DNA from 2 places in the Methylophaga sp. UBA3613 genome. Region 1 is predicted to be linked to the other one. Evidence: riboswitches for the same ligand, from Rfam matches in the RefSeq annotation. Region 1 holds a riboswitch; the other holds the start of a gene.

Region 1 (5,745 bases):
GTGGATATAGCTGGCGGTCAGGCGTTGTTGCTGAAACACGGCTTCACTGACTTTATTGCCATTCGGGCATTCAGCATAGATGATAGCGGCCGGTTGGGTTTCCAACATGGAATGGTGGTAGGTATGCCCACGTAAAGTGTGATTATCAAGAGTGACTTGTTGCAAAGCCAAGGCTGTCAGTCTGGCTTGTAATTTGGCATCAGCTGCCAGCACGCCACACATTTCAGCCTGATGGCCATTTTTATCAGTCAAGGAACGGCATAGATACAACATGCCACCACATTCAGCCACAACCGGTTTATTGGCATTAATGTGTTCACATATCGCCTGGCGCATCGACATATTTTGGCTGAGTGTTTCCAGATGCAGTTCAGGGTAACCACCGGGCAGATAAAGGCTATCCACCTCAGGAAGCGTTGTATCCGTTAATGGTGAAAAAAATATCAGCTCAGCCCCCATAGCGGCTAAACAATCCAGATTTGCCTGATAAACAAAGGCAAACGCTGCATCCTTAGCCACGCCGATGCGAAGATCTTTTAATAATGGCGGTAAAGCTTCAACAGGTTCGTAGTCTAGTTTGATTTGCGGTAAAACAAATTCGGGATTGAGCTGAATGCTATCTGCCAGTCGGTCCAGACGCTCAGTCAAATCCGTGAGTTCATCAGCCTGAACCAAACCCAGATAACGGCTGGGCAGACTTTCAATTTGACGAGGCATATTAGCAAGGCAAGGTAAATCGTTAGGTAAAGCGGACGTCAGCATTTCAGCATGTCTGGCACTGCCCACACGATTGGCCAGAACACCAGCCAACGTCACATCCGAACGAAAGTTGGCTAAGCCGAATGCTAAAGCGGCAAATGTTTGTGCCATGGCACTGGCATCAATGACCGCTAACACCGGGATTTCTATAATGGCAGCTAAATCAGCTGTGGAAGGCGTACCATCAAACAAACCCATCACGCCTTCAATCAGAATGATATCTGCCTGTTTGGCGGCGTCGGCAATCAATTGTCTGGAGTGAGTTTCACCGACCATCCATAAATCAACTTGATAAACCGGATGGCCGGAGGCAAATGACAGGATCATTGGGTCCAGAAAGTCTGGACCCACTTTGAAAATTCGGACCTGTTTACCCTGACGTCGATAATGCCACGCCAAGGTCGCGGTAACGGTTGTTTTACCTTGACCTGAGGCGGGGGCAGCAATAATCAGCGCAGCGCAGGTTTGCGGCTGCTGTGACATTAACGTAGCTGATTACTGCGCTGGCTCAAATTCGCAAAACGGAAGCTGATATGAATCACCGCGGCAGCAGCAATATAAAAGCTTAATTTACTCAGGTTGCCAGGATAGGACTGGACAAACCGGGTCAGATACTCAGCCATGGTTGGATCGACATAACGACCTGAAAACCAGTAAAAACCACCGCCACTGAACAGGCCGGCAACTGCGGTAACCGTCACCAGCGTCATCGCCAGTGTAAACAGAGCAGTCCAGTTAAATTGGTATTTGGATTGAAACCAGCGACCTGCCAGCCACAAACTTCCATATGCAGGCAGTAAAAAGCCATAAGATGGCGAAACACAGAAATTACTGGCGCCGCCTATGTATACCGACATCAAATCCAGCACAACAGCCAGACCTAAAAAAGCCGGAAACCACAATTTTGAGGCCAGATAAAATCCGGCGAGCATAAATACTGCCCAGGAGGCGCTGGGTAAAACGTTGATATCGGCGAAATGATGACCACGAGTCATCACCATTAATAAGACAAGAAGTGCAGCCACGATCAGTTGCTGACGTAGAGATAATAACGACATTGAGGTTCTCCGATGTGCTCACCCGCACAACTTGGTTAATAGCATTTTCGGTCAACAGACCAGGATATTTCAGGCCGGTCTCCGGACTCATGAGCGGTGTTGTCACCGGTTGAACACCTTCCCGTAATAGATACAGTGGCGTAACGTTCAACCTGAACTCATTTACCGTTGCGGGGGCAGTGTCGGGTTTATCCAATGTTTGGCTGCACCGACTTCCCGTTTCATCACTTTCGCGACACCTGAAACTGCCGACAGAATAAGGATTAGCAAGCTATATTGTCAATTTGGAAATCATTAATTGTCCTTATCAGGTTTGACGATAAGCCATGGGAGATTTAAGATGCGCGCCTCTTCAGGTGCTTTGATATCCATCAGAGTTAAACGGGAAGTTGGTGAAAATCCAACACTGCCCCCGCAACGGTAAACGTTGAAAATGCATCCAATCAGCCACTGCGTATTAATCGTGGGAAGGCGGATGTACTGGCGCAAGCCACAACGTGAGTCCGGAGACCGGCCTGAAGTTCATCACAACCGAATCGTGTTGTGTGACTTTATTAACCTGGATCGCGGGTGAGCGTATCCCTAGGAGACAATATGAAACCTTCAACAAAGGCCATGCCTTTGCGTGTCAGTGCACGACTGACTTTGGCGGCACTGGCTACTTCCACCTTCTCTGTTACGGCTCTGGCTGAACAGGAATCCCTTGATGCAATGACGATTACGGCAAACCGTATGCCCACGGAAAATGCATTGGCCCCGAATACCGTTATCACACGTGCGGATATAGATCGTTTGCAGATTAATAATTTGCCCAGCTTACTGTCACGGTTTCCAGGTATGGATATTTCAAATAGCGGTGGCTTGGGGAAAAACAGCAGTGTCTATTTACGAGGCACAAATTCAGATCATGTGCTTTTTTTAGTTGATGGGGTTAAATGGCATTCTGCTACATCAGGAGGGGCTGCCATCCAGGACTTTCCGGTAAATCAGATTGAACGAATTGAAATCGTACGTGGACCGAGGTCTGGTTTGTATGGTTCAGAGGCGATTGGTGGCGTCATTCAGATATTTACCCGGCAAGGTAAAAACCAGGATCCAACTCCCTATGCTTCGGTGGATATTGGTAGTCATAATACTAAACAGGCAAGTGCGGGCGTAAGTGGAGGTAATGAAACGACTCGTTATCATGCCAATTTCTCGCATCAATCAACCAATGGAATTAATGCCAGAGAAGAAGATAATCCGGATCATGATGGTTATCGAAATAATAGTGTTTCAGCAAAAATTGATCACGATATCAATAAGGACTGGAGTGTTGGAGCGAATTTTTTACGCGCTCAATCACAAAATCATTATGATAGTTTTTCCCTGACCGAAGATTTTTATGCTGATAATATTCAACAGGTTATGGGTGTAAATTCACGTTATCAATTCACGGATAATTGGCTAATGTCCTTTAATTTATCTGAATCCCGCGACGAGTCAGATAATTATGCGGATGGTACTGCCGATGGCACGTTCAATACTCGTCATCGGTTTTTCAGTCTGGTTAATACTTTTATGCTGTCAAAACAGCAACGTCTCAATGTTGGGCTGGATTATGATAACGATCATATTGAGGGCACGATTGATTACGATGAAACCTCACGTGATAACAAGGCGATTTTTATCAGCTGGCAGGGGCATGCAGGTAATCACAGTTGGTTATTAAGTACACGTCATGATGATAATGAAGCCTATGGGGAAGAAACTACTGGCACTGCAGAGTGGGGCTATCAATTAACACAGGCACTTCAGTTTACGGCGAATGTAGGAACTGCATTTAAAGCCCCAACATTTAATGAACTTTATTATCCAGATGTTGGTTTTTTTGTTGGCAATCCCGATTTAGAAGCCGAAAAATCCAAAAACTATGGCGTTGGTTTGTTAGGCAACACGGATTGGGGTACTTGGGGAGTTCATGCTTTCCAGAACAAAATCCGTGATTTGCTGGTGTATCAATTTCCCACCACTGAAAATGTGGCTGAAGCCAAAATTAAAGGTCTTGAGTTCGATTTGGCTACAACGCTGATGAATTGGCAGGTACAGTTCAATGCGACTGTGCTTACACCCGAAGATGAAGAAACGGGTAATAAGCTACCACGCAGAGCACAGCGCTTCGCGAATCTGCATGTTGATCGTCAGTTTGGTGATTGGTTAATTGGCGGCAGCTGGAAAGTCAGTGATTATCGTTATGATGATGCCGCTAACAACACGCGTTTAAGTGGTTATGGTCTGGTGGACTTCAGAGTGGCTTATCAGATAGATAACGACTGGTCAGTTAAGTTAAATGCAATGAATGTATTCGATAAGGAATATCAAACCGTCAACAACTTCAATACCTTAGATCGCACTTATATGTTGTCTTTACATTATCAGCAATAAGGTAATTCATTGTTGCATGCTCAGTCATTGTTGGCTGAGCATAACTGCTTAATTTCACCATTATTAATAAAGCCATTTTCCAATATTTCCTTAAATCTCTTTCCTGAGGTTTATTTCTCTAAGCCACTTAAGGATAAAGCTGGTCAGCAATAAGGCTTATCTTTTAGAATGTCAGGATTTTCCAGCTATTTCAGAGTTGTCATGACCAATCTTAAAGACAAAGGTTTTGCTACCCGCGCAGTGCGTGCCGGACAGGTAAGAACGCCCGAAGGTGAACATTCCGAACCGATTTTCCCCACATCGAGTTTTGTGTTTGATAGCGCGGAACAGGCGGCAGCACGATTTGGCGGAGATGAACCGGGAAATATCTATTCACGGTTTACCAATCCAACCGTACGTACTTTTGAACAACGCCTGGCGTCATTGGAACAGGGTGAGTCCTGCGTGGCAACAGCTTCGGGCATGTCCGCTATCCTTGCTACTTTTATGGGCTTATGCGCTGCCGGAGATCATATTGTTTCTTCACGTAGTGTGTTCGGTACGACACGGGTTTTGTTTGATAAGTATCTGAGCAAATTCGGTTTGCAGACAGACTATGTGCCGTTAACCGATCTGGCAGCCTGGAAAGCGGCGATCAAGCCCAATACCAAAGCGTTATTTCTGGAAACACCTTCCAATCCACTTAACGAAATTGCTGATTTAGCTGCATTATCGGCTTTGGCTAAGCAACATGACTGCCTGTTAATTGTTGATAACTGTTTCTGTACACCGGCGTTGCAACTACCATTAGTACTCGGTGCCGATATCGTCATTCACTCGGCGACCAAATATATCGATGGGCAAGGACGTTGTGTGGGTGGTGCGGTGGTCGGCGATGCGCAACGGGTTGGAGAAGAGGTATACGGTTTCCTGCGTTCAGCAGGCCCCACCATGAGTGCATTCAATGCCTGGACTTTTCTGAAAGGTTTGGAAACACTGGATTTACGCATGAAAGCGCATTCAGCCAATGCCAATCAACTGGCACATTGGCTGCAGCAGCAGAAACAGGTTACCCAGGTGTTTTATGCGGGGCTCGAGTCACATCCAGGACATCAGTTGGCAAAACAGCAACAATCTGATTTTGGTGGCATTATTGCGTTTGAAGTCAAAGGCGGACAGGAAGCTGCCTGGAAATTGATTAATGCCACACAGTTTATTTCGATAACGGCCAATTTGGGTGATACCAAAACCACTATCACCCATCCGGCCACAACAACTCATGGTCGAGTGTCAGTTGAGGCGCGAGCTGAATCAGGTATCAGTGATGGCATGCTACGTTTATCGGTAGGCTTGGAAAATGTTGAGGATATTCAACAGGATATACAGCGCGGTTTGGATCTGCTTTAAGCCTGACAAGTAAATAACTGAACTATCGGCATAAAACCTGCATATTGAGTCTGAAATAAAACAATTCGCGTCAGGAAATCGTCAGTAATGACATTTTCTGCCGCTTTTCAAGTCAAAC
Region 2 (5,745 bases), 310 kb from region 1:
ACTGGCACGACCCAAAAAGGTTTGTGACACTCCGGCAAGTTGCTGTTTGAACAAGTCCGGTTGCGATTCACCCTGCAAACCACTGCCATAAGCATGTGCCATACGTTTGATAAATACGTCAGCCAGTTCACTGCGATCTTCCCAGGCAGCTGAACGTTCAACCAGACGATTAATGCCAGCACCATAAGCCCCCGGGGCAATACCAAATACACGAAGGCTTGTTTCACGACCTAATTGTGCCGGATCGATATCCGGTTGTTGGGCCAGCCGTTGTATGGCCTCATTTACCCAATTGGCGGCCACCAAGTTTTTATCCAACGCTTCATCGCCGCCTTGTTGCCATTCACCTAAAGCTTCCAAAGCAGCGTTAAGGGCGACAGCCAAAGCAGGATAATCACGGATAATCAGATCCCGACTGGCATCCAAGGCCAATAAGCTGGCTTTATCCAGCAATACCAGATGTTCGCCATATAAATCCCGGAATAAACCTGAAGTGGTAAACAACACATCCAGCCGCTGTGGTTGTTCCTCATTTAATGGCAGACGTTCGAGACCTTTGATAATGCCACGGCTATTCCATATCGGGCGGACACCCAGCAGCTTCATACCAAACGCAATCATGGCACCTTCATCCCGCACTGAATCAGAGGCCCATAAAATCACCCCTTGTTTATTGCGATCGCCTACTTCATGACCTTCAATATTGCCCTTTTCGCCGGCCAAGACCGGTGCGGCCAGTTGTTGACCGATATCAAAACCCACACGGGTTGGCAGCAGGCTGCCATCCAACGCATAAAAATTACGGCCAGTGGGCAGAGCATCCGGCGTGCGAATGGGATCATTGCCTTTCCCCGGAGAGATAAAACGACCATTCAAACCATTCAAAAGCGCTTCAATCTCAGCCGCTGGAGACATTTGCAATTTTTGATAGATAGCTTGACGTTGAGCCTCGCTGGAATCGGTGTTGTCCAGAATTGAGTTCATCATGGTATCGAGTCCATCCGCGGACCAATCCCGGCCAAATACATGCAGACCCAGTGGCATAAAGGTCTCTTGAAAATTTGTCAGATAATGACCGACTTCATGCAGTAGAAAATCATCATCAATTTCATCGAAACCGGCACCACGCACTTGCAGCTCTTCATCCATGCTGGCGATCAATTCATTACGCAGACCCATAGTTTCGATTTGTTCACGCAGGCTGCGAATAGCCCGATCCCGTGTGGCTTTATCTGAAGCAGCTTCGGCGCTTTCAATCAACTGACGTAGTTGTAGCAGATCGTCATAAAGTTCAGTGACGGCGAGCGGGGGAGTCAAATGATCGATGATAACTGCCTGTCCACGGCGTTTGGCCTGTATGCCTTCACCGACGCCATCGACTATATATGGATAAAGACCCGGAACCTCACCGGCAATAATAGCGGGGTAATCATCTTCACCCAGACCTACACTGCGTTTGGGTAAAAACTCATAGGTTGAATGTCGACCAACATGCACCATAGCATCAGCGTTAAATTGCGACTGAATATAGTGATAAAACGCCAGATATTGATGTGGCGGAGGGAAAGACATATTGGCATGCAACAGTTCTTCGTGAATCTCCCAACCACGCGGTGGTTGCGGGCCGATAAACACATTGCCAAATTGCACGCCGGGAATCAGTAATCGATTATCCCAGACCATCACTTTGCCGGGTACTTCACCCCAACCGCGAATACCTTCAATCTGCATTTCCAATAATGCATCATGTAAGGATTCGCTATGCTGCCAGTCGGGCTGATGGCCTTGAGCAGCTGCATCGATGATCTGCTGATAATCCTGTTCCAGCTGATTTAATAAATCCAATGCTCGACTGCGGCCGGGATGACGTAAACCATCCAGTGCATGATGCAGATCCGTGGATGTTTGCTGCATAAATGCCGTTAGCAAATTGAGTTGAGATTGGCGAGTTGTCACACTGTCCAATGCCAGTGCCTGCTCAATAGCATCACGCATCCGCTGCTGTAATGCTGCCAAAGGACCATCAATCATTTCAGCCTGAACAGTTGCCGGTAACTGTTTGAACCAGCGTTGATATTCATCCGCTGTCATGGTGTTGGCGACCTTGGACATCGCTGATAATGCTTGTGCGTCTTCAGGTAAATTCACCCCTTTAAGTTGCAGCATATCCAGCAAAGATTCCGCATCTTTTGGCAGCTCACCAGTCTGATAACCTGCATTTTTCAGGCTATTCAATATTTCCAGCAGACTTTCAGGCACATTCAGATTATCAGCACCGATATTATGTCTACCGGGGGGATGGTTGTAATACACAATGGCGACACGCTTATCGGCATTGTCTTTTTGTTGTAGAGCCAGCCAGCCTTGCATGCGCAGTGCCTGACGGTTTATATGTTCTTTAATTGGTAGACTTTGCGTCAGCTGGGCCCCGGTTTGTGGGTCCATCTTTGCAGGCTCGGTCAATGCCAGAATCTGTGGCTGACTGACACCTTGCAACTCCGGCATGGCAATCCGATAATGAATCGAATCGCGAGGAATACCCTGTGAAGATAAGGCATAATCCGCCTCACTTAATTTATTAAGACGAATACCTTTTAAAACCGGAACATTAAGCTCAGTAAATAATTGTTCAACCTGCTCACGACCATCACCACCACCAATCACAAAGTCCTGAAAAGAAACGATTCCCCATGGTGTGTTTGGCAAAGATTTGTTCATCACCTTTTTGATCGTCTCAATAGCCTCAACACTGGGTTCGCCCCAGGCGGCCAATACGGAAACACATTGACTGTTCAGCGCCTGACAATACTGCTGATGCAGTTTCCATTCACCTGTTAAATCGCCGGTATCATGATCGACCAACCAGACAACAGGATTTGTTGTATCAAGTTGTTTGGCTAGTTCAGTTGGGCTTAACCATTGAGTTTTATCGTCTTTATGCAAAGCAAAGCGTAAAGCCCCAACAGGTTGTAATTCGGCTTTTTTACTGCCTTCTGTGAGCAACATGTCCAGCAGACTGCGTGAATTCTCTGTCGAACGGTTAACCCAGTAAGCACGAGCCTGTAACCAGTTAGCATACTCGGGATATTGAACCTGTTTGGCCTCTAACAGAGTTGTTGTGCTTAATGAGGCTTTATCACTCAAGATATGATTAGGAATAGATTGTGTAACCGGATCGCTATTTAATTCGATAAGCCGCTGGTCACTATGTAAAACATAGCGTTTTTGATCATTGTTATATTGCCGAACGAGTAATCGTTCCACAGGATCGCCAAATACACCAACCACTAATATGCTTGCACTGTTATCAATTAATTGCTGTAAGTCAGCATCAGTCAAAGCATTAAGCTGACTGACCGTGCGGATTTGAATGTCTGCATCAGGCTGTTGTTGTAATAATTGATGTGCTCCAGAGACCAAAGTCGGGGCAGAGCGATCTGACACAATAACCATTACATGATGCTCACTGGCATACGCACTTGAAGTTATCAGAGAAAACAACAGGGCAAATAGAAAAATGGGTCGGTGAAAACACAAGCGATATTTAACAATATAAGACATCAGACATCCTGCCGTAGCAAAAGCAGCTACCAGTTAGGTAAATAGCGGGCAGGGGACAGTATGGGTGTAATCTCGGAACGTTCAGGCACCCCGCCACGACTCCTTAGTTAGCTTCGGGCCGGTCTCCGGACTTACAGCTTAGCCATATTGGGGGCTGATTTTCTTTACTGGCCATTACGAATGTTGGCGATGAAAGATAAAAACAGACCCTCGGCATCATGTCTCGTCTTCCCATACTGTTAAGTACAGTGACTGTCGATCTATCAGGCAGATAGCGACCAGAGCAATGAAATAACTGTTTACCGTTGCGGGGGCAGTACAGGAATAACCAAATAAGAGGCGCACCTGTTTCCCGTTTAACCTTAATCACATGTAGCAATAAAGGCACCTGAAACTGCCTGCGATAATACAGACAAATGGTAATCAGTCAAACTATGCGATATTGGCAGTAATACGTTAATAAGACTGATCGTGATTTTGAGATAGTATTTGGCTGAACGTTAATAGCCCTTAGCTTTCATAGTCAGTAAGCTGTTTAATACTATGGGTAACTAATCCATAATCAATCACGACATTAAATTCAATAGAAGGAGAGTAAATATGGAATGGATATTACTAGGGATTGTCGGCCTGCTGATTTTATATGTGATTATTGAATACAATAAATTGGTTCGGCATCGCAATATCTTCCAGAATGCATTCAAACAGATAGACGTTACACTTAAGCAACGTCACGACATGATTCCGCAGCTGGTCAGCACCGTTAAAGGCTATGCCAAGCATGAACAGGAAACGCTTAATGGGGTAATTGAAGCCCGCAATCAAGCAGAAAAAATGCGTGATCAAACCGACTCGGGCGATGCAAAGTCAATGCTGGCGCTTGGACAGGCTGAAGGTGTGTTAGGTAAAGCAATGGGCGGCATCTTCGCTTTATCAGAAGCTTATCCGGATCTGAAAGCGGATGGTGCTTTCCGTGATCTGATGGAACAGCTGACCAGCATTGAAAACAAAGTGGCAGCCTCGCGCCGCGGCTACAACAATACGGTGCTTGAATATAACAATGTTCTGGAAACTTTTCCGACCAATATCCTAGCCAATATGTTCAGCTTTACTCGCGCCTCAGAGCTGGAGTTTGATGACCGTGAAGCGATTCAAGACGCGCCCAAGGTTGAGTTTTAAAAATGGCTGCAATGAGCAGCTATCAACTGGGTGCAAATGCCCGAAAACAAAGTCGATTGATGATGACTTTGTTTATTTTTTCTGTGGCGTTGATTGCAGCCGTGATTGCCTCGCTGGCTTCTGTCAGGATGAGCGGCGACAGTATTAATCAGACTGAACAATTAATGGTTAACTGGCAACTATTTGGGTTGGTTGCTGCCGGCGTTGCTATGGTGATTGTTCTGACCTCTGTTTGGAAAATAGTCACCATGGGCGGTGACGGTGCAAAGGTTGCTCAGGCTTTGGGAGCGACTGATATTAACGAGATAACCGGTGATCCCTTGGTTACACGTTATCAAAACATCGTTGAGGAAGTGGCGCTGGGAGCCAGCATTCAGACACCGCAGGTTTTTATCATTGAAAACGAACCCGGAATTAATGCTTTCGCTGCGGGTAGCTCTCCCGATAATGCGGCTATTGCCGTGACTCGTGGCGCATTAACGTTATTGAATCGTGATGAGCTGACAGCAGTAGTCGCCCATGAATTTGCTCATATTCGTAACCTCGATATGCGGCTCAACCTTCGTGTAATCGGTTTGATTCACGGCTTGATGGCACTTTATGTTGTCGGACGGATTCTGATGCATTCAGGTGGGCGCGGCAGAAAAGGTGGTGCTCAAATACTGTTAATCGGAATTGCTCTGATTCTACTGGGATTACTAGGGGCTTTTATGGGAAAAATCATGCAGGCAGCGATATCTCGTCAACGTGAATATCTTGCTGATGCGGATGCCACACGTTATACCGGTGATCCTATTGCGTTAGCGGGCGCGTTAAAAAAAATAGGGGCCCTCAGTCAACAAGGTGCCAATAAAGTCAGACATGATGAACTGGAAGAGGCTAGGCACATGTTGTTTGCCGAGCTTTCAAATAAAATGTCTGGAATGCTGTCTACACATCCACCTTTGGTAAAACGAATACAGGCGCTGGAACCCGGGTTTGACCCGGAGATTAACGGCTGGCCTG

What was found. A riboswitch is a leader RNA that binds a small molecule or an ion and turns the genes downstream of it on or off. The one in region 1 is predicted to bind cobalamin.
Region 2: linked by a shared signal. The riboswitch ahead of B3S93_RS06980 (cobaltochelatase subunit CobN) and the one ahead of B3S93_RS08375 (hypothetical protein) in region 1 are both predicted to bind cobalamin.

The regions. Positions count from the first base shown of each region.
Region 1 covers NZ_DFLS01000006.1:458,885-464,629, reverse strand. Annotated here, with positions in the region: gene B3S93_RS08380 (cobyrinate a,c-diamide synthase) at 1-1,242, opposite strand, end outside; gene B3S93_RS08375 (hypothetical protein) at 1,242-1,817, opposite strand; cobalamin riboswitch at 1,873-2,075, opposite strand; cobalamin riboswitch at 2,155-2,350, shown strand; gene B3S93_RS08370 (TonB-dependent receptor domain-containing protein) at 2,412-4,241, shown strand; gene B3S93_RS08365 (O-succinylhomoserine sulfhydrylase) at 4,443-5,627, shown strand; gene B3S93_RS08360 (vWA domain-containing protein) at 5,715-5,745, shown strand, end outside.
Region 2 covers NZ_DFLS01000006.1:148,349-154,093, reverse strand. Annotated here, with positions in the region: gene B3S93_RS06980 (cobaltochelatase subunit CobN) at 1-3,561, opposite strand, end outside; cobalamin riboswitch at 3,661-3,968, opposite strand; gene B3S93_RS06975 (LemA family protein) at 4,162-4,740, shown strand; gene B3S93_RS06970 (M48 family metalloprotease) at 4,743-5,745, shown strand, end outside.